Regions from separate parts of the Enterobacter sp. PL_is511 genome, predicted to be linked through region 1. Evidence: predicted binding sites of a transcription regulator. Region 1 holds the regulator's gene; the other holds the start of a gene.
What was found. The regulator Fur, encoded in region 1, represses iron uptake genes when iron is present. The targets are predictions, from matches to a motif close to ATAATAATGAGAACNACTATCAA.
Positions count from the first base shown of each region.

Region 2: a site for Fur is predicted at 1,558-1,580, ahead of AC0TN7_RS13145 (siderophore-interacting protein). Genes of this name have one in related genera too.

Region 1 covers NZ_JBVPGP010000024.1:391,905-406,719, reverse strand. Annotated here, with positions in the region: gene ybfF (esterase) at 1-741, shown strand, start outside; gene ybfE (LexA regulated protein) at 870-1,157, shown strand; gene fldA (flavodoxin FldA) at 1,313-1,843, shown strand; gene fur (ferric iron uptake transcriptional regulator) at 2,134-2,580, shown strand; gene chiQ (ChiQ/YbfN family lipoprotein) at 2,677-3,006, opposite strand; gene chiP (chitoporin ChiP) at 3,054-4,451, opposite strand; gene glnS (glutamine--tRNA ligase) at 4,898-6,565, opposite strand; gene nagE (N-acetylglucosamine-specific PTS transporter subunit IIBC) at 6,735-8,756, opposite strand; gene nagB (glucosamine-6-phosphate deaminase) at 9,086-9,886, shown strand; gene nagA (N-acetylglucosamine-6-phosphate deacetylase) at 9,942-11,090, shown strand; gene nagC (DNA-binding transcriptional regulator NagC) at 11,099-12,319, shown strand; gene nagD (ribonucleotide monophosphatase NagD) at 12,365-13,117, shown strand; gene asnB (asparagine synthase B) at 13,367-14,815, shown strand, end outside.
Region 2 covers NZ_JBVPGP010000023.1:184,413-199,227, reverse strand. Annotated here, with positions in the region: gene AC0TN7_RS13150 (coiled-coil domain-containing protein) at 1-744, shown strand, start outside; gene AC0TN7_RS13145 (siderophore-interacting protein) at 745-1,509, opposite strand; gene AC0TN7_RS13140 (PadR family transcriptional regulator) at 1,656-2,150, shown strand; gene AC0TN7_RS13135 (methyl-accepting chemotaxis protein) at 2,147-3,706, opposite strand; gene AC0TN7_RS13130 (PAS domain-containing methyl-accepting chemotaxis protein) at 4,043-5,563, opposite strand; gene ygjG (putrescine aminotransferase) at 5,999-7,378, shown strand; gene AC0TN7_RS13120 (fimbrial protein BcfA) at 7,889-8,431, shown strand; gene AC0TN7_RS13115 (fimbrial protein) at 8,504-9,037, shown strand; gene AC0TN7_RS13110 (fimbria/pilus periplasmic chaperone) at 9,083-9,790, shown strand; gene AC0TN7_RS13105 (fimbrial biogenesis usher protein) at 9,868-12,495, shown strand; gene AC0TN7_RS13100 (fimbrial protein) at 12,496-13,503, shown strand; gene AC0TN7_RS13095 (fimbrial protein) at 13,514-14,059, shown strand; gene AC0TN7_RS13090 (fimbrial protein) at 14,069-14,599, shown strand; gene AC0TN7_RS13085 (fimbria/pilus periplasmic chaperone) at 14,610-14,815, shown strand, end outside.

The DNA of each region.
Region 1 (14,815 bases):
TCGCCGAACAATAATTCTCCCATCGTACTGGTTCACGGGCTTTTTGGCAGCCTGGATAACCTGGGCGTGCTGGCACGTGATCTGGTTACCGACCACGATATTTTACAGGTCGATATGCGCAATCACGGTCTTTCCGGGCGTTCCGACGAGATGACCTACGCGGCGATGGCGCAGGATCTGCTGGATACGCTGGACGCACATAGCCTGCAGAAGGTAACGCTGATCGGGCATTCAATGGGTGGTAAAGCGGTGATGGCCCTGACGGCACTGGCCCCGGACCGTATTAGCGGCCTGGTGGTAATTGACGTCGCGCCCGTGGATTATGACGTCCGTCGTCACGACGAGATTTTTGCCGCCATTAATGCGGTCACAGAAGCGGGTGTCGCGACACGCCAACAGGCGGCTGCCGTCATGCGTGAGCATCTTGATGAAGAAGGCGTCGTGCAGTTCCTGCTGAAGTCGTTTGTTGACGGGCAATGGCGTTTTAACGTGCCGGTGCTCTGGGACCAGTACAACAACATCGTGGGCTGGAAAACCGTCCCCGCCTGGCCGCACCCTACCCTCTTTATTCGCGGCGGAAACTCACCTTACGTAACCGACGCGTACCGCGACACGCTGCTGGCCCAGTTCCCGCAGGCTCGCGCCCACGTTATTGCCGGTGCCGGGCACTGGGTGCATGCGGAAAAACCTGACGCCGTGCTGCGCGCCATTCGCCGCTATCTTGCTGATACTGCAAATTGATTAAAAAGAGAGCGACTGGAAGGCTGCAGGCGTCCAGTCGTTGGCGTGCCGTTTTTGGTGATGTATGATGGCGCGCTTATCGCCCGGGCATTAGCAGGGCGGCGTGTTTCCCCCGAAGTCTCAGAATCATGGCCAAAGAACAAACGGACCGTACGACACTAGATCTGTTCGCGAATGAGCGTCGCCCGGGACGACCCAAGACGAATCCGCTTTCGCGCGATGAACAGCTGCGTATCAATAAACGCAACCAGCTTAAACGCGATAAAAATCGTGGGCTTAAGCGTGTCGAACTGAAGCTTAACGCCGACGCCGTCGATGCGCTGAACGAGCTGGCCGACGCGCGAAATATCAGCCGCAGTGAACTCATTGAAGAGATGTTGATCGCTCAGCTTGAAACGTTACGCGGCCAGGCATAAGTCTGAAAATCCCCTTTATCGCCCTTTTCATGTAGCACAGAGTGCAGTCCTGCGCGATAGCTGTTTCCGCAGGGTTGCCAGTTCTGCTATTATTGCCCTTATCCGTGGCCGAATTGCGCCACCATACTATTAAGTTTCAAGAGGTTATTTTACTCATGGCAATCATCGGCATTTTCTTTGGCAGTGATACCGGCAATACCGAAAATATCGCAAAAAACATTCAAAAACAGCTCGGTAAAGACGTTGCTGATGTGCATGACATCGCCAAGAGCAGCAAAGAAGATCTGGAAGGCTATGACATTTTGCTGCTGGGTATCCCAACCTGGTACTACGGTGAAGCCCAGTGCGACTGGGATGATTTCTTCCCGACGCTGGAAGAAGTCGACTTCAACGGTAAGCTGGTCGCCCTGTTTGGCTGTGGCGATCAGGAAGACTACGCCGAATACTTCTGTGACGCGCTGGGCACCATCCGCGACATCATTGAGCCGAATGGCGCGGTTATTGTAGGCCACTGGCCGACCGCCGGTTACCACTTCGAAGCGTCTAAAGGCCTGGCCGATGACGATCACTTCGTGGGTCTGGCCATCGACGAAGACCGTCAGCCAGAACTGACCGCCGAGCGTGTTGAGAAGTGGGTGAAGCAGATCCGTGAAGAACTGCACCTGGACGATATTCTGAACGCCTGATTATTTCGCGGCGCAACTGCGGTTGCGCCCATGCCCCAGGTCAAACCGATTAAATTAATCGCTACAATCTTTTAACTTTTTCGCCCAGACCTGTACAATGTCTCCCTGATAAAATGTGGTTTTCCATTGAGCAAGTTTGTTGGTGATACCCCATTTTTATAAGCATATTTTGCCTGAGACTTGCAGTTTTCATTTAGCCATGGCAGTTCTATAATGAGACGCATTATCCCAGGTGCATTTTCTGTCACTTCCTACAGAAGTGAATCGTTTAGCAACAGGACAGATTCCGCATGACTGACAACAATACCGCATTAAAGAAGGCTGGCCTGAAAGTTACGCTTCCTCGGTTAAAAATCCTTGAAGTGCTTCAGGGTCCAGACAATCACCATGTCAGTGCGGAAGACCTTTATAAACGTCTTATCGACATGGGTGAAGAGATTGGGCTGGCTACCGTCTATCGCGTGCTGAACCAGTTTGATGACGCGGGCATTGTTACCCGTCATAATTTCGAAGGCGGTAAATCTGTTTTCGAACTGACCCAGCAGCAGCACCACGATCACCTGATCTGCCTCGATTGCGGCAAGGTCATTGAATTCAGCGATGATTCCATCGAATCACGCCAGCGTGAAATCGCCGCGCGTCATGGCATCCGCCTGACCAACCACAGCCTGTACCTTTACGGTCATTGTGCTGAAGGCGATTGCCGCGAAGACGACCACGCGCACGACGCGAAATAAACAAGTGTTCATACTCTGAGCCAGCCGTAAGGTTGGCTTTTTTTTGCCTAAAAAAATGCCCGGTGGCGCAGCGCCACCGGGCATGATAACAGCGAGTTACTTACTGTTATTGCTTCGAATTTCTTTCCAAATCTGGTCGCAACGCTTCGCCACTTCCTGATCGTTACCGGTTTTACGCGCCTGGATACAGGCCTGGTAATCCATTACGCGGACATTTTCCTGCGTCGCGAACTGCTCATGCGCTTTCTCTTTCTTCAGCACGTTTAGCACGCTCTGACAGGCTTCAATTTTTTCCGGCGAACCTTCCGCAGTATTAATGCAGGCGCTATATGCCTCCTTCAGGCGGGAGTCCTCTTTTGGTGCCTGAGTCTGCGCACACGCCACCAGCCCTGATGCCAGCAACGCGACGACTACGATTTTTTTCATCATATACAGTCTCCATACCGGCGGGACTCAGCCCGCCAGTGCGTTTATCAGAAGATGGTGAATGGGGCGATAACCATGAATTTCACGTCACGTTCATCCTGGAAGATGTTGCCGTAACCGCCCGCATAGCTCGGGATATCGGAGTGGTTGTCATACTGGGTGAAGTGCAGTTTGAACATCGTGCCTTTCGCGCGGCCATCCTGCAGGGTATAGATTGCATCCAGGCTGTAGGAAGACTCTTTCAGGCGATAGTTGGGATCGTAGTATGCGTCCGGTGTTGCCATATCGGCAGGTTTTGCGTCCCAGGCGTAAGCGTAAGAAGCGCCCACCGCCCAGCCAGGCAGGTTCCAGTTTTTCAGGTCGTACATTGCACCGAAGAAGACCGCTTTCTCGCCGTCGGCGTTGAAGTCTGAGCGGTTATCCCACCAGATATCAAGACGGCCGTTGGAGGAGGCGTAGGTCGGAGTCATACGCTGCAGGAAGTAGCCCTGCTGCCCTTCCGCCTTCACCCATGTGCCTTCCAGACGCAAATCAACCTGGCCAACCTTATAGCCGAAGGTGAGTGCCTGCAGCCACGCGGTGCCGTCATAAATGTCATTGACCCCACCGTTACTGACTTTATCGCGCGTACCGTAGAACTGGTAGCTAGTACTCAGCGGGCTACCCGCGACATCAAACTTATAGCTGGCCTTGGCAAAGTACTGATCGATATAGCCTTGTGCCTGACCAAATGCCGCTTCAAGCACCAGATCGTTTTTGAAGTCGTATTTCGCGCCCAGCGAGTGCAGGTAATCGACTTTGGTTTTTTTATCGTTCTGGTAGAACTTGTCCATCTCGATGTGCCAAGGCGCTTTGTACTCGTTGGTCCACATATAGGAGAAGCTCAACGCACCCGCATCACCGTAGTCAAAGTTAGCCCCCGCTTCCGCACCCTGATAGGTACCCGGCATAAAGCTCCAGTGCGGCGCTAACAGAGTCTGGCCAGTTGGCTGAATATAACCGCCGCGCGCCCATACCGGACCGTATTTAAATTTCGCCGCGGCTTTGTAAAGGCTTATACCGCTCTTATCCCCGGACCAGTCTTCATCATAGGCTTTGTTGCTGGAGGAGAAGGCGATTTCGTTCGGGTGGCCGCTGTCGCCGTTTTCCGCCATTTCAATCGCGGTGAACGCAGCAATATCCAGACCGAACATATCCGCGGCATAGCCTGACTGGAAGTCCAGGTTGGCGTTCCAGGTGGAGTGAGAAAGGTTGGTTTTGTATTTATCTTCAGTGACGTCTTTACGGTCACGCTCACGCTGCCAGTAATAAATACCGCCCGTGAGGGTAGAATCTTCGATGAAACCCGCTGCTTTTGCCTCTGGCGCAATCACCAGGCCCGACATTGCTGTCACACCGGCAATAGCCAGCGCCAGCGCACTACGTTTGCCACTGAACGTACGCATAGATTATTCCTCTTTGACGAATTAAAACGCCTGAAACGGCGTAAATAAAAAAGACCAAATGGTCAGGGGTAGTTTTAAATACCCTCGAATTAACTACCGTCTTTAGGTTATTTTTCGCGACGCGAATTATCAATGCTTTTTAGCGGACAAAAGTCAGGATTATGACGAAGTGCACATAATTGGTAGTGCTTTGTAACATTTACGGGAAGGCGAGGAATGACGGGGAATTATCAGGTATTTCAGTGGGTAGACGTGGAATCTTTTTCCATTTATGTAACATTTTTGATTTTCGCAATGGCACAAACTTTTTTTTAAAAAATAAGTAGCACCTCATTGACCTGATATTTTCATGACGCCTCTTTAAGCCCTGGCTTAATACTCTGATCGTTAAATAAAAAAACGCCGCACAGTGCGGCGTTTGTCTCTCATTGACCAGAGCAGCAATATTATTCGCCGATCTTCGTCCAGGTATCACGCAGACCTACAGTACGGTTAAATACTGGTTTTTCCGCGGTGCTGTAACGGCTGTCCAGGCAGAAGTAACCTTCACGTTCGAACTGGAACGCTTTGCCCGCTTCAGCGGCTTTCAGAGAAGGTTCCGCATAACCCTGCTTGATCACCAGCGATTCCGGGTTGATGGTCGCCAGGAAGTCTTCCGCCGCACCCGGGTTAGGCACGCTGAACAGACGATCGTACAGACGAATTTCTACCGACAGCGCGTGGGATGCGCTCACCCAGTGGATAACGCCCTTCACTTTACGGCCGTCAGCAGGATCTTTGCTCAGCGTTTCAGCGTCATAAGAACAGAAGATGGTGGTGATATTCCCTTCCGCATCTTTTTCAACGCGCTCGGCTTTGATGACGTAAGCATTACGCAGACGCACTTCTTTACCCAGCACCAGACGCTTGTACTGCTTGTTGGCTTCTTCGCGGAAGTCAGCGCGGTCAATCCAGATCTCGCCGCTGAACGGCACGTCACGGCTTCCCATTTCCGGTTTGTTCGGATGGTTAGGCATGGAGACCAGCTCGCTTTCACCCTGCGGATAGTTTTCGATGACCAGTTTCACCGGGTCGATAACCGCCATCGCGCGCGGGGCGTTTTCGTTGAGATCTTCACGAATGCAGGATTCCAGGGAAGCCATCTCAATGGTGTTATCCTGTTTGGTCACGCCGATACGTTTGCAGAACTCACGAATAGACGCGGCAGTGTAACCACGACGACGCAGACCAGAAATGGTAGGCATACGCGGGTCATCCCAGCCCTCAACGTGCTTGTCGGTCACCAGCAGGTTCAGCTTACGCTTGGACATCACGGTGTATTCCAGATTCAGACGAGAGAACTCGTACTGGCGCGGGTGCACAGGAATGGTGATGTTATCCAGCACCCAGTCGTACAGACGACGGTTATCCTGGAACTCCAGCGTACACAGCGAGTGAGTGATGCCTTCCAGCGCATCGCTGATGCAGTGGGTAAAGTCGTACATCGGGTAGATGCACCACTTGTTACCGGTCTGGTGGTGTTCTGCGAACTTGATACGGTACAGCACCGGATCGCGCATCACGATGAACGGAGACGCCATGTCAATTTTGGCACGCAGGCACGCTTTGCCTTCCTCGAAGCCGCCAGCACGCATTTTTTCAAACAGCGCCAGGTTCTCTTCCACGCTGCGATCGCGGAATGGGCTGTTTTTGCCCGGCGCGGTCAGCGTACCGCGGTATTCGCGGATTTCGTCAGCAGACAGCTCGTCGACATACGCCAGACCTTTGTTGATAAGCTCTACCGCATAGGCGTACAGCTGATCGAAATAGTCAGAGGAGTAGCAGATGTCGCCAGACCAGTTGAAGCCCAGCCACTGCACGTCGTTCTTAATGGACTCAACGTATTCGATGTCTTCTTTTACTGGGTTGGTGTCATCGAAACGCAGGTTGCACTGGCCCTGGTAGTCCTGGGCAATGCCAAAGTTCAGGCAGATAGATTTTGCATGCCCGATGTGCAGGTAGCCGTTCGGCTCCGGCGGGAAACGGGTATGGATTGTGGTGTGCTTACCACTGGCCAGATCTTCATCGATGATCTGACGAATAAAGTTACTCGGGCGGGCTTCTGCCTCACTCATCGTGGATTCCTCAAAGCGTAAACAACGTATAACGGCGTATGATCTTATAAGCCGGACGTAGTGACAACCCTTAAAACGTCTCTGAAGAAAATAATGGGGGCATTTGCTGCAAAAAAAAGCGGCGGAGGATATCCCCCGCCGCTTAAGGCATGACTCTACTCAGGAGCGATTACTTGCCTTTAATCTCATACAGCGGTGTTTGACCCGCAACAACCTGACCTTTAGCCTGGATAACCAGACCGCTGAAGTCGTCAATGTTGCTGCAAACAACCGGGCTTATCATGGAGCGTGCGTTGGCGTTCAGGAAGTCCAGATCCATTTCCAGAATCGGCTGCCCTGCCACCACTTCAGCGCCCTCTTCCACCAGGCGAGTAAAGCCCTGACCGTTCAGCGCAACGGTATCGATACCCATATGGACAACGATCTCCGCACCATTTTCGGTTTCGAGGCAGAACGCGTGGTTGGTGTTGAAGATTTTCACGATGGTACCGGCCGCCGGAGACACAACGGTTTTTTCCGTTGGTTTCACCGCCACACCGTCACCGACCGCTTTGCTGGCGAAGGCTTCGTCAGGCACTTGCTCAATCGCAACGACTTCACCTGTTACCGGTGAAACCAGCGCGGCTACCGTTTTGGCGTTAGGTACTGCCTGCGGTTTTGCAGCCGCTGGCGCGGCGGCAGGTGCGGCAGAAGCTTCTGCTGCGGCTACCGGACCGGTGGTTTTCATGGCGTTAGCAATTTTCTCTGCCACGAAGCCAACGATAATCTGCACGCTGGTTTTGTTCAGGCGGATAACACCGGAGGCACCCAGACGTTTGGCCAGCGCTTCGTTCACCAGGGAAGAATCTTTCACGTTCAGACGCAGACGGGTGATACAGGCGTCGATACCGGTCAGGTTGTCAGAACCGCCAACAGCGGCGATGTACTGACGCGCCAGACCTGAAACGTCCTGATCCTGAGCACCGCTCACGTTCACATCCTGACCATCCGCTTCGCTACCGGCCACGGCCAGCTCACGACCCGGGGTCATCAGGTTGAATTTGGTGATAGTGAAACGGAACACCATGTAGTAGATCGCGAAGAACACCAGACCTTGTGGAATCAGCATCCACCAGTGTGTTGCCAGCGGGTTACGGGAAGAAAGCACCATATCCACCAGACCCGCACTGAAGCCGAAACCGGCAATCCAGTGCATGCTGGCAGCGATGAACACGGAGATACCGGTCAGCACAGCGTGGATCACATACAGAACTGGCGCCACGAACATGAAGGAGAACTCCAGCGGCTCGGTGATACCGGTGAAGAAGGCCGCGAACGCCCCCGCCATCATGATACCCAGCACTTTCGCTTTGTTCTCTGGACGTGCGCAGTGGTAGATAGCCAGCGCAGCTCCCGGCAGACCAAACATCATGATCGGGAAGAAGCCAGCCTGGTAACGACCGGTGATACCGACAACCGCTTTACCTGCTTCGATGGACTGTGCGCCACCCAGGAAGTTAGGAATATCGTTAATACCGGCAACATCGAACCAGAATACAGAGTTCAGCGCGTGGTGCAGACCGACCGGGATCAGCAGACGGTTAAAGAACGCGTACACGCCCGCACCGACAGAACCCAGTTTCTGGATGTGCTCACCGAAGTTCACCAGACCGTCGAAGATCATCGGCCAGACGTACATCATGATGAACGCAACAACGATCATCACAAACGAGGTCAGGATGGGGACCAGACGGCGGCCGCTAAAGAAGGAGAGCGCTTTTGGCAGCTCTACGCTGCTGAAGCGGTTATACAGTTCAGCGGAGATGATACCCACAAGGATACCGACAAACTGGTTACTGATCTTACCAAATGCCGCCGGAACCTGGTCCGCCGGGATTTTTTGGATCATGGCCACCGCTGCCGGTGAGCAGAGAGTGGTTAACACAAGGAAACCGACAAAACCGGTCAGCGCAGCGGCGCCGTCTTTGTCTTTGGACATACCATAAGCCACACCAATAGCAAACAACACGGACATGTTGTCGATAATGGCAGAGCCCGACTTGATAAAGAACGCCGCCAGCGCGCTGGTATTACCCCAGCCGTTGGGGTCGATCCAGTAGCCGACACCCATCAGGATGGCTGCGGCAGGCAGCGTGGCGACCGGCACCATCAGTGCGCGACCAACCTTTTGTAAATAACCTAGAATACTCACTTTCTTCCCCCTATGAGACCCCGTTTAAGGCATGTTCTCAGCTCTGTTTTTTTATTGTGTCACGAACTATAGATACAGTTGATGATTCACTGGCATTGTGAGTGTGTGAAAAATTAATTCGTATCGCAAATTAAACGCGTACTTTTTGTGATTTTTGTCACCAAATATCGTTATTCACCCTCCCTTATACTGGCTAACAGCGAAAACTTATTTTATCATTCAAAAAATCAAGACGGATTGATCCGGCCTGAAAGTTTCCAGGTTACGCTTAAGTATCAGGTTCCGATAGCCATCCGCCCACTCTTCTACTTTAACTCTCGAGGTGAACAATGAGACTGATTCCCCTGGCAACTGCTGAACAAGTTGGTAAATGGGCCGCTCGCCATATCGTAAACCGCATTAACGCATTCAAGCCGACTGCCGATCGTCCTTTCGTTCTTGGACTTCCAACAGGCGGCACGCCGCTGACAGCCTATAAGGCGCTGGTTGAGATGCATAAAGCAGGCCAGGTTAGCTTCAAACATGTTGTCACCTTCAATATGGATGAATACGTTGGCTTACCGAAAGACCACCCGGAAAGCTACCATAGCTTTATGCACCGCAATTTCTTTGATCACGTTGATATTCCATCTGAAAATATTAACCTGCTGAATGGAAACGCGCCGGATATTGACGCAGAATGCCGTCAGTATGAAGAAAAAATCCGTTCTTACGGTAAGATCCACCTGTTCATGGGTGGTGTAGGTAATGATGGTCATATCGCGTTTAACGAACCGGCGTCATCTCTGGCTTCCCGCACCCGTATTAAAACGCTGACCCATGACACGCGCGTGGCAAACTCCCGCTTCTTTGACGGCGATGTTAACCAGGTTCCAAAATACGCCCTGACCGTAGGCGTAGGCACCCTGCTGGATGCCGAAGAAGTGATGATTCTGGTGCTGGGCGGCGTGAAAGCGCAGGCGCTCCAGGCTGCCGTTGAAGGCAACGTTAACCATATGTGGACCATCAGCTGCCTGCAGCTGCATCCGAAATCCGTCATCGTCTGTGACGAACCGTCCACGATGGAGCTGAAGGTAAAAACGCTGAAATACTTCAACGAGTTAGAAGCCGAGAATATCAAAGATCTGTAATTGAATAACCGCCTCTTCATCAGGAGGCGGCCGCTTTTTTTAACCGGGGGTCGTTATGTACGCTTTAACCCACGGTCGGATTTATACCGGCCATGAAATTCTGGATGACCATGCGATTGTTATCGCTGATGGCCTGATTGAACGTGTTTGCCCGCTGGCAGAACTGCCGCCGGAGATTGAACAGCGCTCACTCAATGGAGCAGTAATCTCCCCCGGTTTCATCGACGTTCAGCTCAACGGCTGCGGCGGTGTGCAATTCAATGATACCGCCGAGGCGGTAACGGTCGAAACGCTGGAGATCATGCAAAAAGCCAATGAGAAATCGGGCTGCACCAGCTATCTGCCAACGCTCATCACCAGCAGTGATGAGCTGATGAAGCAGGGTATCCGCGTGATGCGTGAATATCTGGCCAAACATCCTAATCAGGCGCTGGGTCTGCACCTTGAAGGGCCATGGCTGAACATGGTCAAGAAAGGAACGCATAACCCGAATTACGTGCGTAAGCCTGATGCGGAGCTGGTTGACTACATGTGTGCCAACGCCGATGTGATCACCAAAGTGACGCTGGCACCTGAAATGACGGGTACGGATGTCATCAGCAAACTTGCTGCCGCCGGGATTATCGTTTCAGCCGGTCACTCAAACGCGACGCTGAAAGAAGCGAAAGCCGGTTTCCGCGCGGGCATTACCTTCGCGACGCACCTTTACAACGCCATGCCGTATATCACAGGCCGTGAACCGGGTCTGGTCGGGGCGATTCTGGATGAGCCAGACGTCTACTGCGGTATTATTGCTGACGGCTTACACGTTGATTACACCAACATTCGCAATGCTAAGCGGCTGAAAGGTGACAAGCTTTGTCTGGTGACGGATGCCACTGCACCGGCAGGTGCAAATATTGAGCAGTTCATTTTTGCCGGTAAAACAATATACTACCGCAATGGACTGTGTGTGGATGAAAACGGTACGCTGAGTGGTTCCTCTTTGACCATGATTGAAGGGGTGCGTAACCTGGTTGAGCATTGCGGGATTGCGCTTGATGAAGTCCTGCGTATGGCAACCCTTTATCCGGCTCGCGCAATGGGCGTGGATAAACAGCTCGGCGGAATTGCACCAGGTATGGTTGCAAACCTGACGGCATTCACACACGATTATAAAATTATTAAGACCATCGTTAATGGTAACGAGGTCGTCACTGAGTAAGTAAAAGTATGACACCTGGCGGACAAGCTCAAATCGGTAATGTCGATCTCGTTAAACAACTTAACAGTGCGGCGGTATATCGCCTGATTGACCAACACGGACCCATCTCGCGAATTCAGATAGCCGAACAAAGCCAGCTTGCACCCGCCAGCGTGACAAAAATTACCCGCCAGCTTATTGAGCGCGGTCTGATCAAAGAAGTCGATCAGCAGGCCTCCACCGGCGGCCGTCGCGCCATCTCCATTATTACTGAAACCCGTAATTTTCAGGCAATTGGCGTCCGTCTGGGCCGTCATGACACCACGCTCACGCTATACGATCTGAGCAGTAAAGCCATCGCGGAAGAGCACTACCCTCTTCCGGAGCGCACCCAGGAGACGCTGGAGCATGCGCTGCTGAATACCATCGCGCAGTTTATTGAAAGCTGTCAGCGCAAGATCCGCGAACTCATCGCTATCTCCGTAATTCTGCCCGGCCTGGTCGACCCGGAAAGCGGCGTGATCCGCTATATGCCGCACATTCCGGTTGAAAACTGGGGGCTGGTCGATGCGCTGGAAAAGCGTTTTAAAGTGACCTGCTTTGTGGGCCACGATATTCGCTCGCTGGCGCTGGCGGAGCACTACTTTGGTGCGAGTCAGGACTGTGAAGACTCTATTCTGGTGCGCGTTCACCGCGGAACGGGCGCGGGCATTATCTCTAACGGCCGTATTTTTATTGGTCGCAACGGTAACGTCGGTGAGATTGGCCACATTCAGGTTGAGCCCCTTGGGGAGCGCTGCCACTGCGGCAATTTCGGCTGTCTTGAAACCATCGCCGCCAACACGGCCATCGAGCAGCGCGTCCGCCATCTGCTTGAACAGGGTTACCAAAGCCGCGTCACGCTGGACGACTGCAAAATAGGCACCATCTGCAAAGCCGCTAATAAAGGCGACGCGCTGGCCTGTGAAGTAATCGAGCAGGTGGGGCGCCATCTGGGGAAAACTATCGCCATCGCCATTAACCTGTTTAACCCACAAAAAGTGGTGATCGCCGGTGAAATTGTGGAAGCGGAAAAGGTGCTGCTCCCCGCGATTGAAGGCTGTATTAACACCCAGGCGCTGAAAGCATTCCGCCAGAATCTTCCGGTGGTTCGTTCAAAGCTTGACCATCGCTCGGCGATTGGCGCGTTCGCGCTGGTCAAACGCGCCATGCTCAACGGAATTCTGCTGCAGCATTTGCTGGAAAGTTGATCGGACCTTATAGTAACGCCTTCTTTTTTTAATGTCGGACTGTCCATGACCATTAAGAATGTAATTTGTGATATCGACGGCGTGCTGATGCACGACAACGTTGCCGTGCCGGGTGCAGCGGAGTTTCTTCACCGCATCATCGACAAAGGAATGCCTCTGGTTCTTCTCACGAACTACCCTTCTCAGACCGGTCAGGATCTGGCAAACCGTTTTGCCACGGCAGGTGTCGATGTCCCGGACAGCGTGTTTTATACCTCGGCGATGGCCACTGCGGATTTTCTGAAGCGTCAGGAAGGGAAAAAAGCCTACGTGGTGGGTGAAGGTGCGCTGATCCATGAACTATACAAAGCGGGCTTTACCATCACCGACGTCAACCCGGACTTTGTGATTGTTGGCGAAACGCGATCCTTTAACTGGGAGATGATGCATAAAGCTGCATACTTTGTCGCCAGTGGCGCACGCTTTATCGCCACCAACCCGGATACCCACGGCCGCGGTTTTTATCCGGCCTGTGGCGCGCTGTGTGCCGGTATCGAAAAAATCTCTGGCCGTCAGCCGTTCGTTGTCGGGAAACCGAGCCCGTGGATCATTCGTGCCGCGCTAAACAAGATGCAGGCCCACTCAGAAGAAACCGTTATTGTCGGCGACAACCTGCGCACCGATATTCTGGCCGGTTTCCAGGCGGGTCTGGAGACAATTCTGGTCCTCTCTGGCGTCTCTCAGCTTGATGACATTGATTCGATGCCGTTCCGGCCAAGCTGGATTTACCCCTCCGTCGACGAAATCGACATTATCTGATTCCGAACCACGCCTCAGGGCGTGGTTTTTTATTTTCTCGCCTGTAAAACACAACTGCATCTAACGGAAAAGCACTTTCATTGCATAATCATCAATAAAAGCGCTCACGACATACGCATTTTTCACAGATCGGCAACCGCCATTGCACTATTTACGTTTTCACCCGTAAAACGCTTGCGCGCCCTGCCCCTTTGCGGCATTTTCATAAGCAAGCAACATTACAAAGCAACAGGGTTAACGGAGAAGGTTATGTGTTCAATTTTTGGCGTACTGGATATTAAAACTGACGCAGGTGAACTGCGTAAAAAGGCACTCGAACTGTCCCGCCTGATGCGCCATCGCGGACCGGACTGGTCAGGCGTTTACGCCAGTGACAAAGCGATTCTGGCTCACGAACGTCTGTCTATTGTTGACGTCAACGCCGGTGCACAGCCGCTCTATAACGAGAAAAAAACGCACGCGCTGGCTGTCAACGGTGAGATCTACAACCACCAGGCGCTGCGCGCCGAATACGGCGACCGCTACGCGTTCCAGACCGGTTCTGACTGTGAAGTGATCCTGGCGCTTTATCAGGAGAAAGGGCCTGAGTTCCTGGACGACCTGCAGGGCATGTTCGCCTTCGCGCTGTACGACAGCGAAAAAGACGCTTACCTGATTGGCCGCGACCATATCGGCATTATCCCGCTGTACATGGGCCACGATGAGCATGGCAACTTCTACGTTGCCTCTGAAATGAAAGCCCTGGTACCGGTCTGCCGCACCATCAAAGAGTTCCCGGCAGGCAGCTACCTGTGGAGCAAAGACGGCGAGATCCGTCAATATTATCAGCGTGACTGGTTCGATTTCGACGCGGTAAAAGACAACGTCACGGACAAAGCCGAGCTGCGTCAGGCGCTGGAAGATTCCGTGAAAAGCCACCTGATGTCCGACGTGCCGTACGGCGTGCTGCTCTCCGGCGGTCTGGACTCCTCCGTGATCTCCGCGATCACCAAGAAATTCGCGGCCCGTCGCGTGGAAGATCAGGAGCGCTCAGAAGCCTGGTGGCCACAGCTGCACTCCTTTGCCGTGGGCCTGGAAGGCGCGCCTGACCTGAAAGCCGCGCAGGAAGTGGCAAACCACCTCGGCACCGTGCACCATGAAATTCACTTCACCGTGCAGGAAGGTCTGGATGCGATCCGCGATGTGATCTATCACATTGAAACCTATGACGTGACCACCATCCGCGCCTCGACCCCGATGTACCTGATGTCACGTAAGATCAAAGCGATGGGCATCAAGATGGTGCTCTCCGGTGAAGGTTCTGACGAAGTGTTTGGCGGCTACCTGTACTTCCACAAAGCGCCGAATGCCAAAGAGCTGCACGAAGAGACCGTGCGCAAACTGCAGGCGTTGCACATGTTCGACTGTGCGCGTGCCAACAAAGCGATGTCCGCCTGGGGCGTGGAAGCGCGCGTGCCGTTCCTGGATAAGAAATTCCTCGACGTGGCGATGCGCATCAACCCGCAGGACAAGATGTGCGGCAACGGCAAAATGGAAAAACATATCCTGCGTGAATGTTTTGAATCCTACCTGCCGGCGAGCGTGGCGTGGCGTCAGAAAGAGCAGTTCTCTGATGGCGTAGGTTATAGCTGGATCGACACCCTGAAAGAGGTCGCGGCGAAACAGGTTTCTGACCAACAGCTGGAAACCGCAAGCTTC
Region 2 (14,815 bases), on a different contig from region 1:
CGTCGCGAGGAAGATTACCGTCGCTGCCAGCACTATATGGCGCAGGCGGTAGAGGTGCTGGCGACGCTCACCCAGCGCTGGCGCGATCTCCCGGCCGATTCCGTACAGGCCGCTGAGGCGCGTAAGCATCTGGAACAGCAAAGCAATCTGATTGCCAACCTGCTGGCCGAAGCGCTGGAGCTGGAGAGCGGCTTAACGCGCGAAGAGGAGCCTGCGCGTCAGGCGCGCGACGAGGCGAACGAAGAGTACGAGAAGTATCGCGAGCAGCATCATGATGCCGAAGTGCGGCTGCGCAAAGGTAAGCATCTTTCGGAAGAAGATCAGAACGAACTCAAGCGTCTCTGGCGGCAGGCGAGCAAGCTCTGCCACCCGGACCTCGTGGCGGACGATCTGAAAGAAGAAGCCAACAGCATGATGGTGCAGCTTAACCAGGCGAAGCAGCGCGGCGATGTGAAAGCCATTCGCTCGCTGGTGGCCCGTCTGCAACAGGGCTTCGAGCCATTGATGGCCAGCGACAGGCTGAACGATCTGGAACGTATCCGCAAAAAAATGGCGCAGGTCCGCGAGCAGATCGACATTTTAGTGAACGAGCTGGCGGAACTGGAGAAAGAGGAGTCCTGGCTGCTGGTCTCGTCGCTCAATAATATGGAAGCGTACTTCGCTCAGCAGGAGAAAGCGCTGCACGAGGTCCGCGCCTCGCTCGAACATCAGGTGAACGAAGCGCAGCTGGATTCCGCCGCCTGATTATTTGGCGTGCCAGTATGCGCTGGCACGCACCAGCTGCGTGTCAATCGCGTCGGTTTCAAACTGACGGCTCAGCGTTTTCACCACCTTCCCTTCCCCGGTCAGCCAGATGAAGTAGTCTTCCCCCGGAACGGTCAGCGCCGCCAGATGGTCTGCGACCGCCTGCGCGTTGTGGCCCACTACCCAGGTGATATTGAACCCGCTCAGGTGCGCCAGATAGTCTTTATAAGATTCGTCCCCTACCGTCACGACCGCATGAACCTCCGGGCGAACCGGCAGTTTAGCAATGCTTTCTAAACGTCGACGCAGCGCGGGCATGCCGGATTCATCGCACACGTACAGCTGCCAGGCGTAATCCTCCGGCACCACCAGCGAACCGCGCGGGCCGCCGATGGTCAGAGCGTCGCCCGCTTTCGCCTCGACCGCCCAGCTGCTGGCAATGCCGCCGTCATGAATGAAGAAATCGAGAACCAGCTCATGATTTGCCTCATCGTAGAGCGGCGTATAGTCGCGCGCCTGCGGACGCACGCCGTCACCCCAGTCGATGCCTTCATCGGTGACCACCGGCGGCGTAAACGTCGTCCCGGGTGCCGGAAAAAAGACTTTGGTATGGTCGTCGAAACCGCGGGAGCTAAAGCCCTCCAGCGCCTCGCCGCCTAAAACAATGCGCTGGAAACCCGCGCTGACGCGCTCAACGCGGAGCACCGTCAGCTCGCGAAAACGCAGGTCATTACGAACACGCTGTGGATAACGAGTAGATGCCATTTTTAGACCCTTTTCTGGTGAATACGATATATCTAAATCAATTTTCAAATGATAATGATTACTAATAATGAAAAATGCAAGATCTTTTAGATTGCATCTGAATATATCTTAGATATAGTTTAGATATATCAATTAAAGGACCTGTTATGCGACACGAACACGACAGCGGCGGGCGCCGACCGCGCTTTTTCGGCCACGGCGATCTGCGGCTGGTGATTCTGGATATCCTGACTCGCAGCGCGAGCCACGGCTACGAGCTGATCAAAGAGATTGAAAACCTGACCCAGGGGAATTATACCCCGAGCCCGGGCGTCATCTATCCAACCCTGGATTATCTTCAGGATCAGACCTTTATCACCATTACGGAAGAAGAGAGCGGGCGTAAGCGCATTGCGATTACCGCTGAAGGACAGCGCTGGCTGGATGAAAACCGGGAACAGCTGGAACAGATCCAGGTGCGTATCAAAGCGCGCAGCGTCGGTTTTCAGCTGCGCAAAAACCCGCAGATGAAGCGGGCGCTGGATAACTTCAAAGCGGTGTTAGACCTGAAGGTGAATCAGGGAGAGCTCAGCGACGCGCAGCTTAAGCAGATTATCGGCGTGATTGACCGCGCGGCGCTGGAGATCTCCCAGCTGGATTAAGCCGGCGCGTGCTCGCTCACGCGGAAGACGCGTACCAGCTCTTTCAGGTGCATCGCCTGTTCGTTAAGCGATGCCGCTGCAGCTACAGACTCCTCCACCAGCGCGGAGTTCTGCTGGGTGGTGGCATCAATCAGGCCAATCGCGCTGTTAATCTGCGAGATACCTTCCGTCTGCTCGTGGCTGGCCTGGCGAATTTCCCGCAGAATCACGTCCATCTCCTCCACGTTACCCACCATCCCGTTGATCAGCCCACTCGCTTTTTCGACAAGGTTCATCCCGTCCTGGGTCTGGCTGGTGGAGCTCTCAATCAGCTCCCGGATTTCGCTGGCAGACGACGCGCTCTTCTGGGCAAGCTGGCGAACCTCACCGGCCACCACCGCAAAGCCGCGTCCGTGCTCGCCGGCGCGCGCCGCTTCCACCGCCGCGTTCAGCGCCAGAATGTTGGTCTGGAACGCAATGGCGTCGATCAGGTCGATAATGTCGGACATCCGGTTCGATGTTTCGTTAATCAGGCGCATTTTGCTGGTCACCTGCTTCATCATCTCACCGTTGTTTTTGACCACCGTGGCGGCATCGGCCGAAAGGTTGGTCGCTTCCCCGGTATGCGAGGCAGTATTTTTCACCGTCGCGGTGATCTGCTCCATCGAGGCAGCGGTCTGTTCGACAGAACTTGCCTGCTCTTCCGTGCGCGCGGCCAAATCCTGGTTCCCGGCGACAATCTGCGCGGCTGCGCTGGAGATATTCTCCGAGCCGGTTTGCACCTGCTGCACAATGTCCAACAGTCGCGTCTTCATCTCCATCAGCGCATGCAGCAGCAGACCCGTTTCGTCTTTGCCGTGCGGCGTGATGCTTCCCGTCAGATCGCCCTCTGAAATGGCTTTTGCAAAATGCACCGCCTCGCCGAGCGGACGTGTGATAGCGCGCACGATAAACCAGCCAATCAGGCTGCCTGCCACGACGCTAAAGAGCGTGATCAGGATCAGCAGCAGGCGGTTAGACCTGAAATCTCCTTCTACCTGCGCCCCTGCACTCTGCATCTCGCTGTTTTGAATAGTAATCAGCTCCTTCACCTTCGCTTTATAAGCCTGCTGCACGGCGAGGGTGGTGGTCATCATCTCCTGAATAGCGCCCGCACGATTGTTGTTCTGCACCGCCTGCAAAATGCGGTAGCGCGAGTCCAGATACTGCTGGCGCACGCTGCGGATATCCGCCAGCACCTGCTGAGACTTTTGATCCTGCAGCGCGTTGTTCAGCTCGCCCAGGATCACCGTGATGTGCTCGCTGATCTCTTTCAGGCGCTGCTGAGATTGCCCCGTGTAGGTACCCTGCTCATCCAGCAACATCAGCTGTTGCGTGCTAATAAATTCCTGGAAGTTATCGATTAACTGGTTCGCTTTTACCGTGGTCGGATAATCACTGGTAATAATGGATTGCATCCCGTTATTAGCCCGGTTCAGACTCAGCAGAGACAGGCTCGCGCTGATCGCCATCAGGACAATAAAGAATCCAAACGCCAGAAATAATTTCGTGCCGATCTTTACGTCATGTAAGAACATATTTTCTCCATCGATGTGATTATTTCTCAGACGATCGCTGTTATCGGTAACGAATTTGCTAACTTTATGACTTTGATCGTTTTTTTATTTCATAACCCTCACAATGCATAGGTGTAGGCTATTAATATTGCTTCATCGATCGTTACCAGACCGTCAAACGAGGTATTTTTGAAACAGGATTCTGAAGAACTGACTTAGGCAGGAATAAATAACTGAGGCACTTTCTTTAGTTATTTAATATGCACTTAACAATAAAATACATTAATAGTCACAACCAGAAAATAAAAAGCCACTTATTCCTTACGGAATAAACGGCTTTTCCGGAACATTATTGACTCAATGGAGCACGGTCACCGCATCCTTAAGGCGTCCGGCGCGATGCTTCACCATCGCAGAAATGTGGGCGCTCTCCTCGACCAGGTCGGCGTTTTTCTGCGTGATGCTGTCGAGTTCAGCCACCGCGCGGGTCAACTCTGAAAGTCCGGTTGCCTGCTCGGAGGTCGCGTGGCTGATCTGGGCGATAAGCTGCGTCACGTTTTTCACCTGCACAACGATATCATCCATCGTACGGCCTGCGGCGTGTACCTGCTCAGAGCCGGACTGCACCTTGCTGGCGCTGGCATCAATCAGTTTACGAATATCATTCGCGGCACTGGCGCTGCGGCTGGCAAGATGGCGGACTTCGCCCGCGACCACGGCAAAACCTTTGCCCTGCTCGCCTGCCCTTGCCGCTTCAACCGCCGCGTTCAGCGCCAGAATATTGGTCTGGAAAGCGATATCGTTAATCAGAGAGGTAATCGAGCCAATTCGCTGCGTGCTGTCGGCAATGTCATCCATCGTTTTAACGACGGTCTGCATCGCGTTGCCCCCTTTCGTTGCCGCGCTGCTCGCGGCCACGGAGAGTTTGTCCACCTCGGCGGCGGTTTCGGAGTTACTCTGAACGGACGCGGCCATCTGGTTCATTGTCGCGACGGTCTGCTGCACGTTCGCGACGGTCTGACGCGTACGATCGTTCAGATCTTCATTCCCCTGCGCCAGCCTGTCGCTGCCGTCACGGACGCTCACCACCTGGCTCGACACGTCATTGATCAACCAGCGGCACATCAGGCCCAGTTGCCCGACCGCACGCAGCGTCAGCCCCAGCTCGTCGCTGCGGTTCAGGTGCTGCACGCTGTTGCGCTCGCCGGTGGCGACCTTCAGCGCCTGTCGCGCCACATTCTCTATCGGGCGGACAATCTGTTGCTCAAACAGCAGTGTCCCCAGCAGCATTACCAGCGCGGCTGCGGCAAGCGGCATCCACCCGGCGGAGGTCGCGGCCAGCGTGGCGGCGAGTACGGCAAAGAGCGCCGCCATCACGCTGCGCACGCGCCAGCGCAGCGGCATTGCCGGCAGTTTGCCCAACCAGCCCTTTCCGACCACCAGCCCTTTATGAATACGTTTTTTACAGCGCCCGTCGTTCAGCGCCCGGTAGAGCGGCTCCACGGCGGCAATCTCTTCCGCTGTGGCTTTGGTACGAATGGACATATAGCCCGTCACCTGCCCGCGGCGAACCATCGGTACCGCATTCGCACGCACCCAGTAGTGGTCGCCGTTTTTGCGCCGGTTTTTGACAATCCCGCTCCACGGCTCGCCCTGCTGCAGCGTGTACCACATATCGGCAAACGCGGCTTTTGGCATATCGGGATGGCGTACCATATTGTGCGGCTGGCCCGTCAGCTCATCGAGCTGGTAGCCGCTCACCTGCACAAAGGTGTCGTTGGCGTGGGTGATGTAGCTGTGGACGTCTGTGGTAGACATTAAGGTGGTGTCATCGTCCAGAGGATATTCATTCTGGGTGACATAGGTTGGAGAGGACATCGTGGGCATCCCTTGCAGGTTATTTGAATGTTAATTTTGTGGGTCAATGTTTTTTCGGCGGTAAACAATTTATCTTTAGTTGTTAAACTTGATGGAGATCGCAGATTTGACTTAAACCATACTTTTTGTGCGATTTTTTAATTCATTGATTTCAAATACTTTCGTAAAGAAATTACCTGTAAAGCATGACCCGTTAACGCCCACTTAAGTTGCAGCGAATGCACTTCTTTAGTGCAGCTGCGCGTTTCCGTCCTCATTTATTCTCTCTTTCCTGTACCGCTAAATCCCGTTTCGGTTGCTCCGGCATGATTAAATATTGTGCAACATTATTTTAACCTGGCGTTTATCCCGATTTTCGTTAAGTCATCTGAAGTGGCGTAATCCCTGCAATACTTAACTCAGTATCATGTGATACGCGATCCCCGGGAGCACATTTTGAACAGGTTACCTTCCAGCGCCTCGGCTCTTGCCTGTACCGCGCACGCACTGAATCTCATTGAGAAGCGAACGCTCGATCATGAGGAGATGAAACAACTTAACCGAGAGGTCATCGATTACTTTAAAGAGCACGTCAATCCAGGGTTTCTGGAGTATCGCAAATCTGTTACCGCCGGCGGGGATTACGGAGCCGTAGAGTGGCAAGCGGGAAGTCTGAACACGCTTGTCGACACCCAGGGACAGGAGTTTATCGATTGCCTGGGAGGTTTTGGAATTTTCAACGTGGGGCACCGTAATCCAGTTGTGGTTTCCGCCGTACAGAATCAACTTGCGAAACAACCTCTCCATAGCCAGGAACTGCTCGACCCGCTTCGCGCCATGCTCGCGAAAACGCTGGCGGCCTTAACGCCCGGCAAACTGAAGTACAGCTTCTTTAGCAACAGCGGCACGGAATCGGTCGAAGCGGCGATTAAACTCGCCAAAGCGTACCAGTCGCCGCGCGGGAAATTCACCTTTATCGCCACCAGCGGCGCGTTCCACGGGAAATCCCTGGGCGCACTGTCTGCTACCGCCAAATCCACCTTCCGCAAACCGTTTATGCCGCTGCTGCCGGGCTTCCGCCACGTGCCGTTTGGCGACATCAACGCCATGCGCACCGCGCTGAGCGAATGCCGCAAGACCGGCGATGACGTGGCGGCGGTGATCCTGGAGCCGATTCAGGGCGAAGGCGGCGTGATCCTCCCTCCGCAGGGCTATCTGCCCGCCGTGCGTCAGCTGTGCGATGAGTTTGGCGCCCTGCTGATCCTAGACGAAGTCCAGACCGGGATGGGGCGCACCGGCAAGATGTTTGCCTGCGAGCACGAAAACGTGCAGCCGGACATCCTGTGCCTGGCGAAGGCGCTCGGCGGCGGCGTGATGCCGATTGGCGCGACGGTGGCCACCGAGGAGGTCTTCTCGGTGCTGTTCGACAATCCGTTCCTGCATACCACCACCTTTGGCGGTAACCCGCTGGCCTGTGCGGCCGCGCTGGCGACCATCAACGTGCTGCTGGAGCAAAACCTGCCCGCGCAGGCGGAGCAGAAAGGCGACATGCTGCTGGACGGCTTCCGTCAGCTAGGCCGGGAGTATCCGGACCTGGTGCAGGACGCGCGTGGGAAAGGGATGCTGATGGCGATTGAGTTTATTGATAACGAAACCGGCTATAGCTTCGCGAGCGAGATGTTCCGCCAGCGGGTGCTGGTGGCCGGAACGCTCAACAACTCGAAAACCATCCGCATTGAACCGCCGCTGACGCTGACGATTGAGCAGTGTGAGCAGGTGCTGAAAGCGGCGCGTAAAGCGCTGGCAGCACTCAGAGTGCGCGTAGAAGAGATCTGATCAATCCCCCCTCTTAACCGAGGGGGATTTCATTTTCCTGGTATAAATATTACAAATTGAAATAATAGTATTATATTTCAGACATACATTTATACTTTTAAAATTATAAAGTTCCTTTTCTCTTACATGATTTTTTTGCAACCAAACCGATATCCATACGCCACCTTTATCTATTTGACCGCAAACAGGCCACCCATTGTTAAAATCCGGTAAAAACACCACTACTTACATCATTTAAAAATATTAATTAATTCTAATATTATACCTAAAAAAAACTAACGACATATTATACCACCATACATTGAAATAATATTTCACGACTCCTAGAATACCTGCCGCGGAACATCATAAACATGATGAAAAGAGCTTTTCAATAAGCCCGTCCATTATGCGAAATGCATATTCTAAATAACGGAACTTGTTAAACGTTATTCAAGTTCACGCTGTGAAAGCATATAGCTTTTACTCAATTTCAATTTGACAGAAAGATGTTTATTTAAAAGGATTTGTATGAAAAAGCACGTTTTAGCAATGGTCATTGCAACGGCAATGGTAAGTGGCGTAGCGATGAACGCACAGGCAGACACCGTCACGGTTTCTGGCGGTACGGTTAACTTCGTTGGCCAGGTTGTTAATGCTGCATGTTCGGTCGCAGCTGACTCCGTTGATCAGACTGTAACGCTGAGCCAGGTTCGTACTGTGAAATTGACGACAAAAGGAATGCAGGCGAACCAGAAAGAAGATTTCAAAATCGTTCTGGAAGATTGTGACACCACGGTAAGCCAGAACGCCGCTGTGATTTTCAACGGTCAGCAAGACGCAGCACTGGCAGGTTCACTGGCTAACACAGCGGGAGCTGGCTCAGCAACTAACGTCGCACTGCAACTGTTCGGACCGGATGGTAACGTACTCAATATCGGTGATACCTCCTCCAATGTGAAGCTGATCAATGGCGAGAACACCATCCCGCTGAGCGTTGACTACATCGCTACCGGTGCGGCCACGCCGGGTAACGTATCCTCGACTGCAACATTCCAGATGGTTTACTCCTGATTCGTTAGCTGCAGTAACACCCCCGGAATCTGATTCGGGGGTGTTTTGCCGATCCATCGAAACGGAGTCACTATGCGACAGGTCACCAGGCAATCAGTGCTGTTTTTCAGCGTACTGCTGTGCGTTGCACTGCCCGCCTCGGCAATTGACGACGGAAGCGTGCATTTTCAGGGGCAAGTCGTCAACACCGGCTGTTCCGTCAGTGCAGAAAGTCAGGACCAGATTGTGCGTATGGGCCAAATACGCAATAACGAATTTGCCGCAACGGGCGATTGGGCAGCACCAACAGCCTTTCAGATAACGCTAGAAGACTGCGATACCAGCGTCAGTCAACGTGCGGGCGTACTGTTCAGCGGCGAGTCCGATGCAAAAGACCCGCAAATTTTTCGCGCAGGTTATGGCGCAGGCGCAGCGCAGGGGATTGGTGTGGGAATATTTGACGCAACCGGTCATCTACTTATTCCGGATACAGCCCCGCCCTGGTACGCCCCCTTGCAGAACGGCGCCAATGTTCTGCGTTTTATGGCGAAATACCGCTCCACACAACCGCACGTTCAGGCTGGTACGGCCGACGCCCAGGTATGGTTTAACGTCGTCTACCAGTAAAACACTCAGAGGCCCGAGTGCCTCGTCATGAGAATTGAGGGAACAATGCAAATGAACACATCACCTACGTCTTTGTCTCGCCTGATGATGGCTGGTACGTTGCTGCTGACAATGGGTCTGGCAACGAATGCCTCTGCAGGTGGAATTGCTTTAGGGGCTACCCGCGTCATTTATCCGCAGGGGGATAAACAGGTTTCATTACCGGTGATCAATTCGTCGGCAGACAATACGTTCTTAATACAATCATGGGTAGCCAACGTTGAGGGTATCAAGTCACCAGACTTTATCCTTACGCCACCGTTGTTTGTTATCCACCCCAAGAAAGAGAACACGCTGCGTATTATGTATATCGGCCCCGACCTTCCTGCCGATCGCGAAACTGTTTTCTATCTGAACAGCAAGGCTATTCCGTCTGTCGATAAAAATAAGCTTCAGGGCAATACGCTGCAAATAGCAACACAGAGTGTGATTAAGTTATTCATTCGCCCTAAGAAATTAACATCCCTTTCCGTGGATGCGCCCAAAACGCTGACGTGTCGGACAGAAAATGGAAAAGTCATCATAACGAATCCATCACCGTATTACGTATCGTTGGTGCAGTTCTTTGTTGGGGGAACCCGTCTTCCCAATTCAATGGTCGCACCTAAAAACACGTTGACGGTGGATATCCCCGGCGGCGGTTCCGGCAGTGTGAAATTCCAGACAGTGAATGATTTCGGCGCAAATACCCCTACGCAGATTTGTTCCCATTAACAACCTGAAATGAAATAGCAGACCTGCATTTTGTCTTCAAGGAAGGAAGTACTTAGCATTTACTGCAGGGAAAAGAGATGAAACGTAATACTTCACTGATTTTTAGCACATTTTCTTTAACATCCCTTACGCCAGTGGCGATGGCGATAGCAGGATTGCTATCGCCATCAGATGCAAGTGCAGAATATTTTTTCAACCCGGCATTTTTGTCTAGCGATCCCTCTGCCGTTGCTGACCTGTCGCGGTTTTCCACCAATGGCCAGGCACCAGGCGTTTATCGTGTTGATCTCTGGCTTAACGGGGCGTTTGTGGCGACTCGCGATATCACCTTTACGGCAAGAAATACCGCGTCGACGGCACAACCGCAGGCGGATGATACCGGTCTGACCGCCTGTTTATCAGCAAAAGCGCTGGAAAACCTGGGCGTTAACCTTCAGGCGTTTCCTGCCCTGACGGCGGAAAAGACGGACAGCTGTATTGATATTGCGTCAATCATTCCCGCCTCATCAACCACCTTTGATTTTGAGCATCAGCGGCTGGATATCAGTATCCCGCAAGCCGCCCTGAGGAATAGCGCACGCGGATATATTCCGCCTGAACAATGGGATGAAGGCATTAATGCCCTCCTGCTGAATTATAACTTCACCGGCTCTCGTAGCCGCGATCGGGGGGAGAGCAACTCAACCAGTAAAAGCTATTTCCTCGGGCTTAACAGCGGATTAAACCTTGGCCCGTGGCGGTTAAGGGATTACTCAAGCTGGAATTATCACAACAGCGATGACTCACGCAGCGACAACTGGCAGCACATTAATACCTATGTTGAACGCGCGGTCATTCCGCTGAAAGGAAGACTGACGCTGGGTGACAGCTACACCCCATCAGACGTGTTTGACAGCCTCCCTTTTCGTGGTGCGCAAATCGCCTCTGATGACAATATGCTGCCCGATAGCCTGAAGGGTTTCGCGCCCACGATCCGTGGTATCGCAAAAAGCAATGCTCAGGTAACCATTAAGCAAAATGGCTACACCATTTATCAAAGCTATGTTCCACCGGGTGCATTTGCGATTAGCGACCTGTTTCCCACGTCCTCAAGCGGTGACCTCAGTGTTGAGGTAAAAGAATCTGACGGTAGCATCAACAGCTATTCCGTGCCTTATTCCACCGTTCCCGTACTCCAGCGTGAAGGCCGCGTAAAGTACGCATTAACAGCGGCCGAATACCGCAGCAGCAGCGATCAACAGGACGAGGTTAATTTCGTTCAGGGGTCTCTAATCTGGGGGCTTTCACATGGCTTCACGCTGTATAGCGGATCGCAGATAACCAACAATTACCACTCGCTGGCATTCGGCACCGGCCTGAATATGGGTGAACTGGGCGCTATCTCTGCGGATGTGACTCACGCGAAGAGCACGCTGGCGGATGACAGCACGCATTCAGGGCAATCGATCCGTTTTCTGTATGCAAAATCCCTTAACGGCCTCGGCACTAACTTTCAGCTGCTGGGCTACCGGTACTCGACATCGGGATTCTATTCACTGGATGAAACAGCCTATAAGCAAATGCGCGGCTACACAGGTGACCACGAGGACAACGATACCGAACAGCAAAATCCCTGGATGGATTATTACAATCTGTACTACACCAAGCGAGGAAAGGTTCAGTTCAACATCTCTCAGCAGCTTGGTCATGCAGGTTCGCTCTTTGTCACGGGCAGCCAACAGACCTACTGGCATACCGATGAAAAAAATACGCTACTCCAGGTAGGCTTTAGCGGGACCATTAAAGATGTGTCCTACAGCCTGTCCTACAACTACAACAAATCACCGGGCATGTCGAAAAGCGACGAGATTTACGCGCTGAATTTGTCGCTGCCATTGAGCCTGTGGCTGCGTCCACAAAACGATGTCAGCCAGAAGCATAACTATGCTTATGCCACCTACAACATCAGCACCGACAAAAAGGGTGAAACCTCGCAAAATGCCGGGATCAACGGCACATTGCTTGAGGATAACAACCTGAGCTACAGCGTTCAGGAAGGGTATTCAAGCCAGGGGACAAAATCACAAGGCTCCAGCAGCCTTGAATACGATAGCGCCTATGGCAATGCGAACGTGGGCTATAACTACAGCGGAAACGGCGACTACCAGCAGGTGAACTACGGTTTGAGCGGCGGCGTCATAGCTCACCGGAATGGCATCACCCTTAGCCAGCCACTGGGTGATACCAACGTGCTGATTGCCGCTCCGGGCGCGAGTAACGTCAAGGTCGAGAACGAGCCGGGTATTCATACCGACTGGAGAGGCTATGCCGTGGTTCCCTACGCATCCTCGTATCATCTCAACCGCATGGCACTGGACATCAACTCACTGGCTGACGATATGGATATCGATGATGCCGTAACCAATGTGGTCCCAACCCGTGGCGCGGTTGTGCGTGCAACCTTCAAAGCCCGGCCTGGTACGCGTGCGTTAATGACCTTAACCCATCGGGGCAAACCCGTTCCTTTCGGTGCCATGGTGTCACGTGATGACAATGGCAGCGATACGATTGTGGGTGAAGACGGAGAGGTCTATCTCTCTGGCCTGAGCCCGGCGGGAACGCTGAAAATTCAGTGGGGTGAAGGGTCAGACAAGCAATGTAGCGTGAAGTATCAATTACCTGAAAGTAAACAGCCGCTGCTGCGGTTGAAAATGGAGTGTATATAAATGAAATTATGGATGATTTTATTTTATGTGGTCGGGCTGGCATTCTCACCTTATGGAATAGCCGATATTTGTAAAAATGCTAACGGTGGTATCTCGATTGTTAACTATGATTTGACCACCACGCTGAACACCAATCAGAACATTAAAGGTGGCTCCACAGAGCTGGAAAAAAATCAGGATGTGCAGGTTAACGCCACCTGTCCACCGGGTGAGTGGGAAAAACGCACCTATCGCTCCTATTTGAGCCCTTTTCCGGTCGTCAAAACGGATGGTGAATGGAAATATCTCCAGCTTGACCCGGATTATATTATTGGCGCCATGAAAATAAATGACGCAACCATTGGTGAGTTTTATCCCCCCATTGAGTACGTTCACATGGGCGGCCACGATGAAGTGGATACCGGCGGCGTTTTCCCGGTCAACGATAATGACCTGATCTTTAAATTACAAATTGTCAGGCCTTTTATCGGCACCGTGGTTATCCCGCCAAAATTGATGTTCAATGTGTACGTCACCACGACGAATAACGATCGCCTGACCAATATTGTCTACCAGATTACCTACAGTGGCGTTATTACCGTGCCGCAAAACTGCGTCATTAATGCCGGGCAAACCGTAACGGTGGATCTGGGTTCTCTTTATCACGGTGATTTTACGCGCGCCGGGCAGATGCCGGACAACGCTCAGCCCAAAACCTTCAATGTGCCCATTGAATGTAATGCTGACGTGAACTCGCCAGCACAATTAACCTTGCGCGTTATGGGCACATCGGACCCTCGCTACCCGGAAGCGCTGGCATCGGATAATCCTGATGTTGCCGTCGTGGTTACCAGTGAGCAAGACAACATACTGAAACCGAATGTCTTTTCAAGTAGCGCACCTTTTACGACTAATGAGGCGGGCAAGGCCAACGTGACGCTGAAAGCATATCCTATCAGCACAACGGGCAATTCCCCGGAACTGGGCGTGTTCACCGCTCTGGCCTTGTTACGCGTTGATTTCGCATAAGGATTGGGTGATGAAAAAGCGCAATTTTCTCCTGTTTCTGCTGGCAAATCTGGCGTTGTCCTTACAGACAGCCAGAGCAGATAATGACAGTTTCAATGTTCAGTTTATCGGCACCATCGTGGGGGAGTCCTGCAACGTCGACACTGGCAGCGTTGAGCAGACGGTCGAACTCGGTGACTTTACCGCGGATGATTTCCCGTCGGTTGGCACCACAACGCCGGATACAAAGTTTGATATCACGTTGAAAGGTTGCACCCGCGCCATTACCGGCACCAAAGTTTGGTTTACCGGGAATGTGGATGCGAACAACCCGACATTGCTGGCACTTTCAGATAACGGAAAGGGAACGCCTGGCAGGATGGCAACGGGCCTCGGCGTTGAGCTACTGGATTCCAATCGCACCCCAATACCGATCAATAATACGGAGTCTTCGCTTTATCCGCTGCTGCCGGGGGATAACACGCTCACGTTTTATTTGCACTATAAATCCACGCTGCCCGTCGTGACGTCAGGAAATGCGACTGCCGTTATGTATTTTGACCTGCTTTATCAGTAAGGAATATGAATGAAACCGTTTCTCCGGTTATTTTTCTTCTGCATTATTCTGATGCACCTGGGCAGTGCGAGTACAATGGCGCACGACGGGACCGTTTATATTGTAGGCACCGTAAAAAGCAAAACCTGCATCATATCGCCTGATTCGGAAAATCTTATCGTTCGTATGAGCGACGCCGCCACAGGGCAATTTACGAACCAGAAAAATAATACGCCATGGGAACATTTTGCTATCAATCTTGAAAACTGCGGCGCAGGGTTGAATAACATCAGTACCCATTTTGAAGGCACACCCAATCAGGGCAACGCAGATTTGCTTTCGCTGACAGGCGGTCCGGGTTATGCCAGCGGCGTGGCTATCGGTATTTATAATCCGGACAAAACGCTTATACCGCTGGGCGATGAAAGCCAGCTGTTTACGCTGTCAAATAACCAGCTTACTGCCACCCTTGATTTTTATGCCCGTTATCTTGCTGACGGAGGCGCTGTATCGCCTGGAACAGCCAATGCTGCAGCAACCTTTATTTTGACTTATGCCTGATAACACCGTGATGAAACTGCGCATCCTGATCCCTGTTTTAGCACTCTTAACGTTCATCTCTTTTGCGCATGCAGGCGTCGTGATAGGGGGGACACGCTTCGTCTATCCTGAAAAACAGCACTCCATTACCGTTTCAGTGCGCAATAAATCCACGCTTCCCTGGCTGGTCAGCGCAAAAATTTATGCTGGCGGAAACTGGCCAGGGGCAACCTTTGC